DNA from 4 places in the Marinomonas sp. ef1 genome. Region 3 is predicted to be linked to each of the others. Evidence: predicted binding sites of a transcription regulator. Region 3 holds the regulator's gene; each other region holds the start of a gene.

Region 1 (3,725 bases), on a different contig from region 3:
GGTGAGAGACGATTTTGAAGTGTCTCATCATGAATTGGTTTTATACGGCGAGTTTCCAGATAGTGCTGTTAGGTCTCATAAGCTGGTGGAAGACGATATGTTTTTGTCTCATGCTGCTGGGTTTACGGACTGTTTTTGTGGAATGTTACCAGCAAATGAAATGAGCTTTCTTTTCCTTGATGATGCTACGTCTATTCGTTCTGTTGCTGTTTTACCGCTTCTTTCGCGAGAAGGCGGAGAGATTAGAAAATGTGGTGTTCTGGTGTTAGGGGCAGAAAGCAAATCGGCTTTTGAAAAGGAAAAAGGCGCCTTGTTTCTTCAGTACCTCGCTGATTTATTGAGTGCGATTCTATTGAGGCTGTTGCCGTGAGCATTCTTATTACCTTTGACCTTGATAATACTTTATGGGATGTCGCTCCGGTCATTATGCGAGCGGAATATGCCATGGAGTCTTGGTTTGAAGAGCGCTTTCCTGGTTTCTCTCTGCAATATTCGCTTCTCGCCCGAGAGGAGTTAAAAGGCCAAGTATTATCTAAGAATCCAGAAATGGCTTTTAATCTGACTGCGATTCGCTTAGCTGTATATAAGCTTGCGTTAAAGCAATTTGGGTTGCCTTCTGAGGAAGCTGAATCTGTTGCTGGTGCTGCGCTGGCGCACTTTTGTGAGTGGCGTCAAAAGGTTGATCTTTACCCCCACGTTGTGGATGTCTTGGAAGCTTTGAGCCAGGATTATGCTTTGGCTGTTATCACCAACGGTAATGCTGATGTATTTCATCCTTATGTCGGTTTAGGACAGTATTTTGATTTTGCTGTACGAGCAGACCAGGTTGGTGTTGCAAAGCCTGCTGTTGATGTATTTTCAATGGCAGCAAAAAAGGCTGGTGTAGACTTATCTGAGCTTATTCATATTGGTGATCACCCTATGGATGATGTCTTTGGTGCGTCAAATGCTGGAGCAAAAAGTATTTGGTTTAATCGTCATGGTGCCCAGCGTTGGGGGGATGATTGGGGCGCTCGCTCTCATGCAGAAATACATTCCTTACTTGAATTGCCAACAGTCATTCGATCTTTAATGTTATAGCATTTTTCTATCGCTTTAATTAAAGAGAACTCGTTTTTACCCCAATCATTTAGTGATACACTAGCCACATTCATTAGTTAAATATAGAATTTTGAGGAATTATTATGAGTGAGAACACAATTCAAATCACTGATGCTCAATTTGCAGAAGAAGTGCTTAATTCAGACATCCCTGTGATTGTAGATTTTTGGGCTCCATGGTGTGGTCCTTGTAAAATGATTGCGCCAGTTTTGGAAGACGTTGCTGCTGAATACGCAGGCAAAGTAAAAGTTGTTAAACTTAACGTTGACGAAAACCAAGAAACAGCACCTAAGTACAATGTACGTGGTATTCCTACTTTGCTTATCGTTAAAGGTGGTGAAGTGGTAGCGACTAAAGTGGGTGCAGTGTCTAAATCTCAATTGGTAGACTTTGTAAACAGCGCTATCTAATTGCTAATAGGGCCTTTGTCCTAGTTAGATCGTTATTGCGTTATAAAAAAGCAGCCTGATGGCTGCTTTTTTGTTTTTACTATCCTGTCCTATAATCAAACTACAACAAAGTGGGTCTGTTTTTCTCCCTATATTTGTTGCCGCTTTTTGCCGTTCTTATTTTAATTTTAATTAAGTGTATGAAAAATAAGGTTATTATTTATTGGCACTATAATTGCTTTATGTTGCTTGTATAGATGAATAATATTTTTCTTTGAGGATCCAATGGCTATTTCTTTTGCAAGTGCATTTGCTGGACATGATAAGACGCTTGAGTTTCGTAGCGCGAGAGCGGCTGTCCTTGCAAACAATATTGCCAATGCTGATACGCCAAATTATAAGGCGAGAGATATTTCGTTCGATTCGCTTTTAAATAATGAAAGTAAAAAATTACAGCTTGCTGGGACAAACTCACGTCATATTTCTGCGGAAGGTTTTTCTGGTGAGTCTGAAGATTTGTTGTACCGAAATCCTAACCAGCCATCTTTGGATGGTAATACGGTTGATATGCAAAGAGAGCAGGCTGAGTACGCTCAAAACTCACTACAGTTTGATACGAGTTTTATGTTCTTGGATCGAAAAATTAACGGCATGAAAAAAGCGCTTACTGGGAATTAATGACGATGTCTTTGAGTAATATTTTTACCATTTCTGGATCTGCAATGAGTGCTCAAACCATACGTTTGAATACGATTGCAAGCAACATGGCAAACGTAGACAGTGCTGCAAGTTCGGCTGATCAAACTTATCGTGCCCGTAAGCCCGTATTTTCACAAATGATGAATGACAGCATGCGTGAATATGGTTGGAACAATGCGAACAAAGATGATACCGGTGCTGGTGTTGGGGTGAAAGTAGATGGCATTGTGGAATCGGACGCACCTTTACAGCCTAGATACGAACCAGATCACCCAATGGCAAATGAAGATGGTTACGTGTTTTATCCGAACGTAAACCCGATGGAAGAGATGGCGGATATGATGTCAGCGTCTCGTTCTTTTCAGACAAACGTAGAAATTATGAACTCAGCCAAAAGTATGATGCAGAAAATGCTCACGCTTGGGCAGTCATAGGAGCTGACAGATGGCAAATATATCTGACTCGAAAGGTCTTAATGGGTTGATTTCCCAATATGGGACTGAAGCGGCTAAGACAAAAGCTGGTATTGAAAAGCCAGAGGTTCAGAAAGATGAAGCGGCACTTGCTGACCAAAATGTCTTTTTGAAGCTTTATATAGAGCAGCTTAAAGGGCAGGATCCGACCGCGCCGCAAGACACAAACGACATGGTGGCGCAGATGTCTCAATTTAGTTCGCTAGAACGACTGACTAGTATCTCTGATCAATTAGAGAATATGGCCACTTCGCTTACGTCTAATCAAGCACTTAGTGCCTCTACCTTAGTGGGTAAGTCTATCTTAATGGATGGTAATAAAGTGAAAGTTACCGATGGTTTAGAGGCTGTTCAGTTGAGAACGGTAATACCAGAGAATTCCAAGGCTGCAACATTAAAAATATACGATGCGGATAACCGCCTTGTTCGTACCGCTGCGCTGAATACGGGTGAGTACAAGTGGGACAAGTTAGATGATGACGGAAATGTTTTGCCGCCTGGTGAATATCGTTTTGCCGCGTCATCAACCAATGAGCAAGGCGAAATATCAGCGATGAGTACTCAGCTTCCAACACGTATTCAAGGCGTCACCATTAATGGTGAAAATGGCACGGTTTTAAATGTGGAAAACCACGGCAAAATCAAACTTACGAACGAATTAGAAATATTAGGGTGATTGGAGAGCATTATGGGATTCAATACTGCATTATCTGGCATTAAAGCCTCTGCCGATTATTTAAGTGTTACAGGTAATAATATTGCCAACGCGGATACTACTGGCTTTAAAAAGTCACGTATTGAGTTTGATGATCTCTACAATACCAGTGTGCTTGGTGCCGGAAGCGGTAACAGTATTGGTTCTGGTGTAAGTGTGAGTAAGGTTTCTCAAGAATTTTCAGCAGGTAATATATCTTATACAGATAACAACCTAGATCTTGCCGTTGATGGCAGTGGCTTTTTTGTTCTTGATTCTGGTATTGCTCAATCCTACACCCGTGCTGGTAATTTTAAGCTGGATGAAAATGGTTTTCTAGTAACGAATACGGGGAGTAATGTTTTAGGT
Region 2 (3,725 bases), on a different contig from region 3:
GCAAATCGCACTTGAAATGGGTATTACAGAGCGTACTGTAAAAGCCCATTTGACGTCTATTTTTAAGAAAACCAACACTAAAGACCGCTTGGCTTTAGCTCTGCTTGCACAGACTCGATATGCTGTGCATTAATTTGGTTCTTTATTAGCGCTAGCTTGCACTGCTTCAGTTCTTACCTATTATTCGTGTGTTACTTTTTGGTTAATTACTCTTAAAAGGCTCTATTTAGAGCCTTTTTTGCTTCTAATCTCCGGAAAAATAATGTGTCGAAATGGCGCATATCTTGCATTTTATCTGAATGTGATTTTACGATTTTTAAGAGAATGCACCATGCCTGCGCCCCCTGAAAAAGAATTAACCGTGATGCTTGTTGATAATGAGCCTGCGCGAGCAGCTATTGTAGAACAGGCCATGATTGACAGTGGTTATCGTGTTATTAGACGACTGGAAAATGCCAAAAACCTAACGGAAGCGGTAACGGAATTTCAACCAGATATGGTAATTATTGATATCGAATCTCCTGATCGAGATATGTTGGAAAACATGTCGCGACTCACCAAAGATAATCCTCGTCCCATTGTTATGTTTGCTGAAGAAGATGATTCCAGACATGTAGAAGCAGCTATTCGAGCGGGTGTCAGTGCCTATGTGGTTGATGGTGTTAACAGCGGTAGCGTGAAAGCGTTATTGCAAGTTGCGATTGCCCGGTTTAGAGAATTTCAGGCGCTAAGATCTGAATTGGAATCTGTAAAAAGTCAGCTTGAAGACCGTAAGCTGATAGACAAAGCAAAAGGTTTGATAATGAAACATCAAAAATGTGATGAGCCCGCAGCCTATCAAGCGCTTCGGAAACTAGCGATGGATCGTAGTCAGCGAATGACTGACGTCGCTCGAAATATCATATCTGTGATGGAATTGATGGGAGGTTCAAAATGAACCTGATACAGCCAAATAATATTATTCAAACTAGCGAGTCTGTGCGGATTGGTTTTATTCCATTAATCGATTGTGCGCCTTTTGTGATTGCCCAAGAAAAAGGCTTTTTTATTCAAGAAGGCGTGGATGTGGTGTTATCTAAAGAAGCATCTTGGGCAAGTATCCGCGATAAAGTGGCCTTCAATTTGCTTGATGGTGCGCATATGTTGGCGTCTATGCCGATTGCTGCTAGTTTAGGAATTGGCACCATTAAGACACCCATGCAAACCAGCTTTACTGTTAGTCATAATGGTAATGGCATCACTATTGGTAACGCTTTGTACGAAGAGCTACAGCACCATGCTGAATCTTCGGTTGATATTCGAACTGGCGTGGCATTGAAGAGGTTGCTAGATGGCCGAGCAGCTAATGCAGCACCATTGCGTTTTGCGATGGTCTATCCTTACTCATCCCATAACTATCAGTTAAGAGATTGGTTGAGTCGAGCTGGAATTGATTCCGATAAAGATGTGCAAATAGTTGTAGTTCCACCGGTAAAAATGCTTGATAGTTTAAGACAAGGTGATATTGATGGTTATTGCGTAGGTGAGCCTTGGAACAGTCTTGCAGTGGAGCAAGGTATAGGCCACATGTTGGTGACTGGATATGAAATTTGGGGTAGTACGCCGGAAAAAGTCTTTGGCGTAAATTCCGTATGGGCTGAACATAACCTAGAAGTATATTTGTCAATTATTCGCGCTTTGGAAAAAGCTTGTTTGTGGGTAGATGAACCAAATAACCAGACTGAATTACTGAGTATCTTAAGTCATCCTGATTATTTGAATTGCACGTTAGAGCAGCTGGTTTATGGTTTTAGTGCGATTAAACCAAAGGGGCAATTTGATTGGCCAATGAAGGCGTATCAGCGTTTTTCTGGTAGCGATATTAATAAACCTTTGCCGAGCTATGCATTATGGATCATGGCGCAAATGCACCGCTGGCAGCAACTGGGTGACATTAAGTCACTGAACGACGTGGCGGAGCAGGTTTATCGTCAGGATCTTTATTACAAAGCATTAGGTTTGACGGAAGAAAAAAACAACACGGATTGGCATTTGTCTGTCGAAGGTGAGTCTACTTGGTTGGATTCTGTTGCTTCGGGAAAGATCCGCTTACATCCAAATGGCATTTTAAATGGTTTTGATAAGTAGTTTGTACGTGTCTTTTTTTAGTGCGCTATGCATGATAACTGGGCAAATAGATTTATTTGGCCTGCTGAATTATTTTATCTAGACAGCGGATTTAAGATAAAAAACATATAAATCATAAGGTTAGTTTTATTGGCACGCTGCGTGCTTTGTAAAACACATAGACATAAAGTTTTGAAAAAAATTGGTGGAATTAGCAACGACCGTTAATTATCACCCACATTATTGATAGTCCAATGTAGGATTTTCTTTGAATGGCAAAGGCGCCTGCGAACACACTTTTTTGTGATTCGCATGCGCCTTTTTTTGTTTTTGTACTTTTTAACCCCTTAAGCGGAGTGTGACTATGAACCTAAGATTTTTGAAAACGGTAATTCCCTTGCCGAGATTCGTTAATGCCACTCAAAAAATTAGTTTTTCTATATTGTTGGGCTCTGCGCTTTTATCTGGAGCAGCTCATGCGGAGCTGGGTTATGCAGAAAAAGAAGAGCTTAAATTTGGTTTTATAAAATTGACGGATATGGCGCCATTAGCCATCGCTTACGAGAAAGGTTATTTCGAAGACGAAGGTTTATACGTCACCTTAGAAGCGCAAGCAAACTGGAAAGTTTTGTTAGATCGAGTAATTGACGGCCAGCTAGACGGCGCGCATATGTTAGCGGGTCAACCACTCGGTGCAACTATTGGATACGGTACGAAGGCCCACATAGTGACGGCTTTTAGTATGGATTTGAATGGTAACGGTATTACCGTTTCAAATGATGTTTGGGATGAAATGAAGAAAAACATTCCAAATGGACCAGATGGCAAGCCAGTTCATCCAATCAGCGCCAGTGCATTGAAACCTGTGATCGATGGTTATAAAACGCAAGGTAAGCCATTCAAAATGGGCATGGTGTTTCCTGTTTCCACTCATAACTATGAGCTGCGTTATTGGCTTGCTGCCGGTGGCATTCATCCGGGTTATTACGCGCCAGCGCGTGGTGATACCAGCGGCCAAATTAATGCCGATGCTTTGTTATCTGTGACGCCACCACCACAAATGCCTGCGACTATGGAGGCAGGAACGATTTCAGGTTACTGCGTTGGCGAACCTTGGAACCAACAAGCTGTGTTTAAAGGTATTGGTGTGCCAGTCATTACGGATTATGAAATTTGGAAAAACAATCCAGAAAAAGTCTTCGGTGTGAGCAGTGATTGGGCGGAAAAATACCCCAATACCCATATTAGAGTCGTAAAGGCCATGATTCGCGCTGCGAAATGGTTGGATGAAAACAACAACGCCAATCGTCCTGAAGCGGTAAAAATACTCGCTCGTAGCCAATATGTTGGGGCAGATTACGATGTCATTGCCAACAGCATGACAGGGACATTTGAGTATGAAAAAGGCGATAAGCGTGAAATCCCCGACTTTAATGTCTTTTTCCGTCATAACGCGACTTACCCATATTACAGCGATGCCATTTGGTATCTCACACAAATGCGCCGTTGGGGGCAAATTGCTGAACCAAAATCCGACGAATGGTTTATGAAAACCGCGAAAGAAGTTTATCGCCCAGATATTTATGCGCAAGCCGCAAACGCTTTGATTGAAGATGGTG
Region 3 (3,725 bases):
TTTTTAGGAAAATGTCTGTAGAAGATAATATCCTAGCAATTTTAGAAACCCGCAAAAAGCTAACAAAAGCACAACAACAAGAAAGACTAGAAGAACTCTTAGAAGAGTTTCATATCACCCATATTCGCACCAACCTAGGAATGGCACTATCAGGAGGAGAAAGGCGCCGGGTTGAAATAGCGAGAGCGGTTGCCATGAACCCAAAATTCATCCTACTTGATGAACCCTTTGCCGGCGTAGACCCTATCTCAGTTGGTGACATAAAACACATAATCAAACATCTCCAAGAAAGTGGAATCGGTGTCTTAATTACCGATCACAATGTCAGAGAAACACTAGACATCTGTGATAAAGCTTACATTGTTGGCAATGGTTACATCATTGCATCTGGTGATGCCAGTACCGTCATCAACAATGAACAAGTAAAAAAGGTCTATTTAGGCGACGACTTCCGTCTGTAACCCCTTATCATTGCTGTAGAAAGGGAGTAGTATGCATAACTCGTTCCAATTCATTCAAATAGAAGAAAGAGTTGCTCTATGAAGCAGTCTTTACAATTAAAGCTTGGTCAACAGCTGACTATGACGCCACAACTGCAACAGGCTATTCGCTTGCTGCAGCTTTCTACGTTGGATTTAAAACAAGAAATTCATGAGTTTCTTGAATCGAACCCATTGCTTGAGCTCGACGACGACGAACAAATTCATCACGACATCCCTGCAAGCATAGAATCAAAAAGCGCTGCCGATACAACAGTCGACAATAATAGCGAAGAACCACGCGTAGAATCTGAGTGGACAGAAAGCATCCCTGAAGAACTATCCATAGATAGTAACTGGGATGATACCTATCAAAGTTCTGCAGCTGTCAGCGATCACAACAGCTACGAAGGCGATAGCGACTTCGAAAGCCGTAACGCACCAGCAGAAAGCATCCAAGACCATCTTATATGGCAATTAAATTTAACCCACATGTCAGATCGCGACATTGAAATCGCTTACGCCATCATTGAATGCGTTCAACCTGATGGCTACTTAAGCATTTCTCCCGATGACATCTGGGAATCTCTCGGCACTGAATTAGAAGATCTAGATATTGAAGAAGTCATTGCAGTGCAGCATAGATTGCAGCGCTTTGACCCTGTAGGCGTATGCTCAATTGACCTACGCGACTGCCTTCTTGTGCAACTAGAAGCATTCCAAAGCCACCCGCTGTATAAGAGCACATACAATCTTATTGATCATTACCTACCATTACTAGGTAATCGAGATTTTGCTCAGTTGAGCCGTAAAACAAAACTCAAAGACGAAGCGCTAAAAGAAGTCGTCAATTTGATTCAACAGCTCAACCCACGCCCAGGCTCAGTTATTGACGCTGACGACACGGACTACGTTATTCCTGATGTCACAGTGAAAAAACGCCATGACGTATGGCAAGTGGAACTAAATAATGACGCTTTGCCACCCATCAAAATCAATGAGACTTACTCAGCGATGGCTAGCACTGCAGCAGCAACAGCAGAAGATGTGACTTACATAAAAACCTCTCTTCAAGAAGCAAAATGGTTCATGAAGAGCCTACAGAGCCGCAACGAAACTTTATTAAAAGTGGCAAGCTGCATTGTAAGTCGACAAATTGATTTCTTCGAACTAGGCGAAGAAGCCATGAAACCAATGGTTCTTCACGATGTCGCAGAAGAAGTAGGTATGCATGAGTCAACTATTTCCAGGGTAACAACTCAGAAATACATGCACACACCGAAGGGCATCTTTGAGCTGAAATACTTTTTCTCCAGCCATGTAAACACCGCCTCCGGCGGAGAATGTTCTTCTACCGCAATACGAGCTATGATTAAAAAGCTTGTATCGGATGAACCGGCGAAAAAACCGTTAAGTGATAACAAGCTAGCTGCTATTTTAGCAGACCAAGGCATACAGGTTGCTCGACGCACTGTAGCCAAATATCGAGAGGCGATGAACATCCCTCCTTCCAATGAACGAAAACGACTGATCTAAACGGAAACCATTTTATCATGTCCTTGAAATCATTATTAAAAGCGGAACTCGTTCTCGCAAAACAAGATATTGTTAGTAAAAAACGAGTACTTGAAAGCATTGCTGAAGTTGCTTCCAACCGACTACATTGTGACAACGAAGCTGTCTATGACGCACTACTAGGTCGTGAAAAGCTAGGTAGTACAGGCATAGGCAACGGCATAGCTATTCCACACTGTCGCCTAGAATCTGCAAACCATACCGCTATTGTCGTTATGTCATTGCAAACTCCGATTGATTTCGATTCCATCGATAAAAGAGCGGTAGACTTAATATTTGCATTAATTGTTCCACCTCATGAGTGTGACCAACACCTTGCAACGCTAGCTCAAATAGCAGAACTTGCCCAATCCCCAGAAGCACTGGATAAATTGCGCACAGCACAGACCAATGAAGAACTATTCAATATATTTGAATCACTAATATAGGAAAAAAGCATGCAGGAAGAGTCCGTCACGATCATAAATAAACTTGGCTTGCATGCTCGCGCTGCTGGCAAATTGGTTGAAACAACCACTCGCTTTTCTTGCGATATCACCATAGAAAAAGATAGCCGAAATGTTGACGGAAAAAGCATCATGGCAATGATGATGCTTGCTGCCGGCAAAGGCACAGAAATTCGCATCAAAACCAATGGTGAAGACGAGTTAGATGCAATAAAAGCGGTAATAGAATTAATAAATAATCGTTTTGGTGAAGACGAGTAAGACTTATATGTCAGAGCAAAACACTCTAAATCACCTCCAAACGGTCACCGAATCGCTCGAATCCGGTACCACCATGCAAATCCGTTATTTACTTAACGGCGCTTTGCCCGCACAGGATGTTGCTCGTCTATTAGAGTCTTCTCCTCCCAAAGAGCGTAAGCTTCTTTGGGAGTTAATAGAAGCCAAGAATGAAGGCGAAGTACTTCAATATCTAAGCGAAGATATTGGCGTACAATTCATGAAAAACATGGATACAGAGCGACTTATCGCCGTATCCGAACATTTTGAAAGCGATGACCTAGCCGACTTACTACAACACCTACCAGAAAAGGTCGTAAAAGAAGTTCTTGCGTCAATGTCCACGCAAGACAGAACAAGAGTTGAAGCACTATTAAGCTACTCGGAAGATTCTGCCGGCGGCTTGATGAATACGGACACCATCACCATACGTCCAAATATTACCGTCGATCTGGTGTTTCGCTATTTACGCAGACACTCAACACTACCAGACATGACAGACAACTTACTTGTTGTCAGCCGCTCAGATCGCCTTTTAGGAATACTTCCACTTACCAAACTACTGGTATCAGATATTAACGCAACAGTGCGCGATATCATGGAAACAGAATTCACCGTCATTGACGCAGAAACACCAGCTAGCGAAGTCGCGCAGCTTTTTGAAAAAATGGACCTAGTATCCGCTCCCGTTATTGACAGCAAAACTAAAAAACTACTTGGCCGCATCACCATCGATGACGTTGTAGACGTTATCCGTGACGAAGCCGAACACTCCATGTTAAGCATGGCGGGTCTTGATGATGACGAAGATACCTTCGCGCCTATCATGAAAACCACCAAGCGACGTGCAGTTTGGCTTGGCATAAACCTAATAACCGCCTTTACAGCGTCTTACGTTATTGGCTTATTCCAAGAGACATTAGACCAAGTTGTCGCATTAGCTATA
Region 4 (3,725 bases), on a different contig from region 3:
TGAATAAGAATTGGAAAACCAGCAGGCTCATTAAAAAATGAGAAACCAGTGGAAATCCCTCGGTTATCGAGGTTGGCTTGAAGGTTACTAAATAAGTAATAACCCGCAAAGACCACCATCGCTAGCAGCAAAATTTGAAAAATTAAGGCACGATTACCCGCGTCGTTCAAAAAGCTGTTATTGCTCGGAGTTGTTTTATCGCTCATCTTGGTTCAGGCAATGAAATGCTCGTCAGATGTGTAAGAAAGGGGGGAGAAACCCAGCGACTCTCTAGTCGCTGGGTAAATACCCAAGCAGTTTTTTTGCTTTAGGTATTAACGAACTGGTGGCGCGTACATGATGCCGCCAGCTTCAGTCCATAGAGCATTAAGACCACGTGGTAGATCAACAGGAGTAGATGGACCAACGTTACGCTCAAACACTTCACCGTAGTTACCTACGTTAGCGATGATGTTGTAAGCCCAATCAGCAGGAAGCTCTAGTTGAGCACCCATATCACCTTCAACACCTAGTAGACGTTTGATGCCTGGATCATTGGTTTCACTTTTGATCTTAGCAACGTTTTTAGATGAAATATCCATTTCTTCCGCGTTAACTTGAACATACATAGACCAAGTTACGATATCTTTCCATTGGTTGTCGCCATGGCGAACAACTGGACCTAGTGGTTCTTTAGAAATCGTTTCTGGAAGAATAACGTGAGCAGATGGATCAGCTAGTTTAGTACGGTGAGCCGCTAGACCTGATTTATCCGTAGTGTATACGTCACAACGGCCTGAGTCGTAAGCTGCTAACGCTTCGTCTGCTTTTTGTACTACAACTGGAACGTAAGACAGTTTGTTTTTACGGAAGAAATCCGCCATGTTCAATTCTGTCGTTGTGCCTTGCTCAGTACAAACCGTTGCACCATCAAGATCCATCGCAGATTTTACGCCTAGGTCTTTACGAACCATGAAGCCTTGACCGTCGTAAAAGTTAACTGCAGTGAAGTCTAGACCCAAAGACGCGTCACGGGTGTAAGTCCAAGTTGTGTTACGAGCAAGGATATCGATTTCACCAGATTGTAGAGCAGTGAAACGTTCTTTCGCAGAAAGGGGAGTGAATTTAACTTTTTGAGCATCGCCAAAAATAGCGGAAGCAACAGCGCGACAAGCATCAACGTCTATGCCAGTCCAGTTGCCTTTATCATCAGCATTGGAGAAACCTGGAACACCAGTACTGACACCACATTGAACGAAGCCTTTTGCTTTAACATCTTCAAGTGTTGACGCAGCAGCGCCAGCGCTGATAGTTGCGGCGATTGCAGCGGTCGAAAGTAATTTACAAACATTCGATTTCATTATATTGAGCCTCCCAGGCGTTTTTATATATGTTGTTATCTTGCTTGATTCTATATTTCAGATTTTAAAATCCGTGTTTTGAAACTAGCAAAGTTAGTGCCAACATTTAATTATTCTTGTTGTTAGGTATATGTAGACGATTCCTCTAAAAGATCATCACATACCCCTATAGAATTACTCTTTTGAGGAGTAGTCAAGGATAAAATGTCAGGAAAGATGTGTGGAATGCTAGTTTTTTGCACTTTTTGAGTTTGAAACGAGATACTTTCTAATCAGCTTAGTTGAATATCCTCTTTTATTAAAGCTAGAGAAAACAAGGCTCTGTGAGATAATAGGGTCTATTTTTTTGCACAAATATAGGGCATAACACAAAGGTGATGGATCTATTTTGTGCTAGATGAAATTTTTGCATCATTTTGGTGCTTTCATGTGCTTTGTTGTGCTTAATTTGAATACCCATACGCAATATATTGAATAAAGCGCTTTCCATAATTTGTAATCTGCATGGTAGACTTAAGCATCAATTGAAGCCATGTAAGGAGATCCACATCAGATGGATAACTCAGCAAAACCGCTTGATCGCTTAGACAAAAAAATTCTTCGAGAACTGCAGATTAATGGCCGTTTATCGAATGTAGAGTTGGCTAGTCGAGTAGGGCTAAGTGCTACTCCTTGTTTGGAGCGAGTGCGCCGCTTGGAACGTAATGGTTACATTACGGGCTATTGTGCTTTGGTTAATCCAAAGAAAGTGGACGCAGGATTGCTTGTTTTTGTCGAGATTCGTCTAAAGACAACGTCTCCAGAAGGTTTTAATGAATTCAAAACAGCGGTTACTGAAATCCCTGAAATTTTGGAGTGTCACTTGATAGCTGGTGATTTTGAGTACCTGCTAAAAGCACGCGTATCCAACATGGACTCTTACCGCCTTTTGCTTGGAGAAACCCTACTGACGCTGCCACATGTTCGAGAATCTCGTACTTATGTAGCTATGGAAGAGGTGAAGAATACTACTGTGGTTAATATCCCTTAAAGAATAAGGTTAGTGAATGGCCTGCTTACGCAGGCTTAATGCTACTTATTTTGTTAATTCAGCAAGTATTTTTTCCATCATAACCGGCCCCATCCCTTTGATATTAAGAACGGCTTTTTCTGATTGAAAAGGACGCTCTGCTATCAACTTTTCTAGTACTTTTTTCGGTACGCCTTTCACCTTTAGAAGCTTGTCCACTTTTGATTTATTAATGGCGAGATAGCCATCGGCGTAACCAGTGGCGTTTTTTTTTACTTCTTTCGGCTTTTTTACGGTGGGGTGCTCTGTTGCTATTTTCGGCGTAGATGCTGCTTTTTCGTTCTCTAGTTCGTCAACTTGCATCGCTGGGACAGAGGGATTGGATGGTGCTTCAACTTGATAAGCTGTGTCGAAATAAGCTGAGTCACACAAGGTGTAATCTACTACGTTCCATTCGCTAAGTTGCAATGCTAATTGCCAAGAGCCAACCTGTGGTGGTTGAAAAAACAAATCGTAGTAGCAATCGGAAAGAAAATGCTGCCCTTTCATTTCACCAATAATAGTTGACGCGAGGACTATTTTTTCTGAATCCCCAATACCTTGATGAAATGCACACAACTGTAGTTGCAACGTGCCACTTAGATTTCCTTCGTCTCTATCATTAGCAATGCGCTGAATGGAAATGATGACTCTGTCATTTTCGATTCGGTAGCCGCAGCCTTGGATCGTTAGATGTGCTTGATTGGAAGCATTCATGTCAGTTCCTTCTTGCGAATCGATTAAGTAGGGCGTTTTAGCTTATGGAATTTTTGATTAAATTTTGCACATGTGCAAGCAAATACCGTTTATTTAGATGAAAAGAGTATTTAGACGTTTAAATATTGATCGTGATTAGGCAGCCATCGAGATAAAAGAGGCGATACACGATCAGGATAACGACTGTGCAGCAGCGAAGCGGCTTTTTGAACATCATCCAGCAAGTTTTTATCGCGCTGTAAATCTGCTACTTTGAATTCCCAAAGGCCGGTTTGTCTGGTGCCGAGTAGCTCACCAGGACCCCGTAATTCGAGATCTTTCTCAGCAATTTTAAAACCATCGCTGGTTTCTCGCATGGTAGAAAGTCGTTCTTTGCCTTGTTGTCCTAATGGGGCTTTATAAAGCAGCACACAATGACTGGCGGTTTGGCCTCGCCCGACACGACCACGTAACTGGTGAAGCTGAGCAAGACCAAGACGCTCTGGGTTTTCTATCACCATTAAACTGGAGTTTGGCACATCTACACCGACTTCGATGACGGTTGTGGCGACCAAGAGCTGAATCTCACCGGCTTTAAATCTGGCCATAATGTCGGCTTTTTCTTGAGCTTTAAGTCGACC

The links. Region 3 encodes sigma-54, which starts transcription at its own class of promoters, with help from an activator protein. Its sites were predicted from a motif close to TGGCACNNNNNTTGCTNT; they were not measured.
Region 1: a site for sigma-54 is predicted at 1,715-1,732, ahead of flgB (flagellar basal body rod protein FlgB). Genes of this name have one in related genera too.
Region 2: a site for sigma-54 is predicted at 2,258-2,275, ahead of CCS02_RS05440 (CmpA/NrtA family ABC transporter substrate-binding protein). Genes of this name have one in related genera too.
Region 4: a site for sigma-54 is predicted at 1,425-1,442, ahead of CCS02_RS07605 (amino acid ABC transporter substrate-binding protein). Genes of this name have one in related genera too.

What each region holds. Positions count from the first base shown of each region.
Region 1 covers NZ_NHTT01000017.1:38,330-42,054, forward strand. Annotated here, with positions in the region: gene CCS02_RS19080 (DUF484 family protein) at 1-370, shown strand, start outside; gene CCS02_RS19085 (HAD family hydrolase) at 367-1,080, shown strand; gene trxA (thioredoxin TrxA) at 1,185-1,511, shown strand; gene flgB (flagellar basal body rod protein FlgB) at 1,776-2,168, shown strand; gene flgC (flagellar basal body rod protein FlgC) at 2,174-2,623, shown strand; gene CCS02_RS19105 (flagellar hook assembly protein FlgD) at 2,634-3,338, shown strand; gene CCS02_RS19110 (flagellar hook-basal body complex protein) at 3,351-3,725, shown strand, end outside.
Region 2 covers NZ_NHTT01000003.1:147,208-150,932, forward strand. Annotated here, with positions in the region: gene CCS02_RS05425 (helix-turn-helix domain-containing protein) at 1-133, shown strand, start outside; gene CCS02_RS05430 (ANTAR domain-containing response regulator) at 332-937, shown strand; gene CCS02_RS05435 (CmpA/NrtA family ABC transporter substrate-binding protein) at 934-2,127, shown strand; gene CCS02_RS05440 (CmpA/NrtA family ABC transporter substrate-binding protein) at 2,471-3,725, shown strand, end outside.
Region 3 covers NZ_NHTT01000012.1:90,866-94,590, forward strand. Annotated here, with positions in the region: gene lptB (LPS export ABC transporter ATP-binding protein) at 1-461, shown strand, start outside; gene CCS02_RS16560 (RNA polymerase factor sigma-54) at 540-2,015, shown strand; gene ptsN (PTS IIA-like nitrogen regulatory protein PtsN) at 2,033-2,482, shown strand; gene CCS02_RS16570 (HPr family phosphocarrier protein) at 2,492-2,761, shown strand; gene mgtE (magnesium transporter) at 2,769-3,725, shown strand, end outside.
Region 4 covers NZ_NHTT01000004.1:228,385-232,109, forward strand. Annotated here, with positions in the region: gene CCS02_RS07600 (amino acid ABC transporter permease) at 1-206, opposite strand, end outside; gene CCS02_RS07605 (amino acid ABC transporter substrate-binding protein) at 315-1,340, opposite strand; gene lrp (leucine-responsive transcriptional regulator Lrp) at 1,894-2,370, shown strand; gene CCS02_RS07615 (helix-hairpin-helix domain-containing protein) at 2,416-3,105, opposite strand; gene recG (ATP-dependent DNA helicase RecG) at 3,216-3,725, opposite strand, start outside.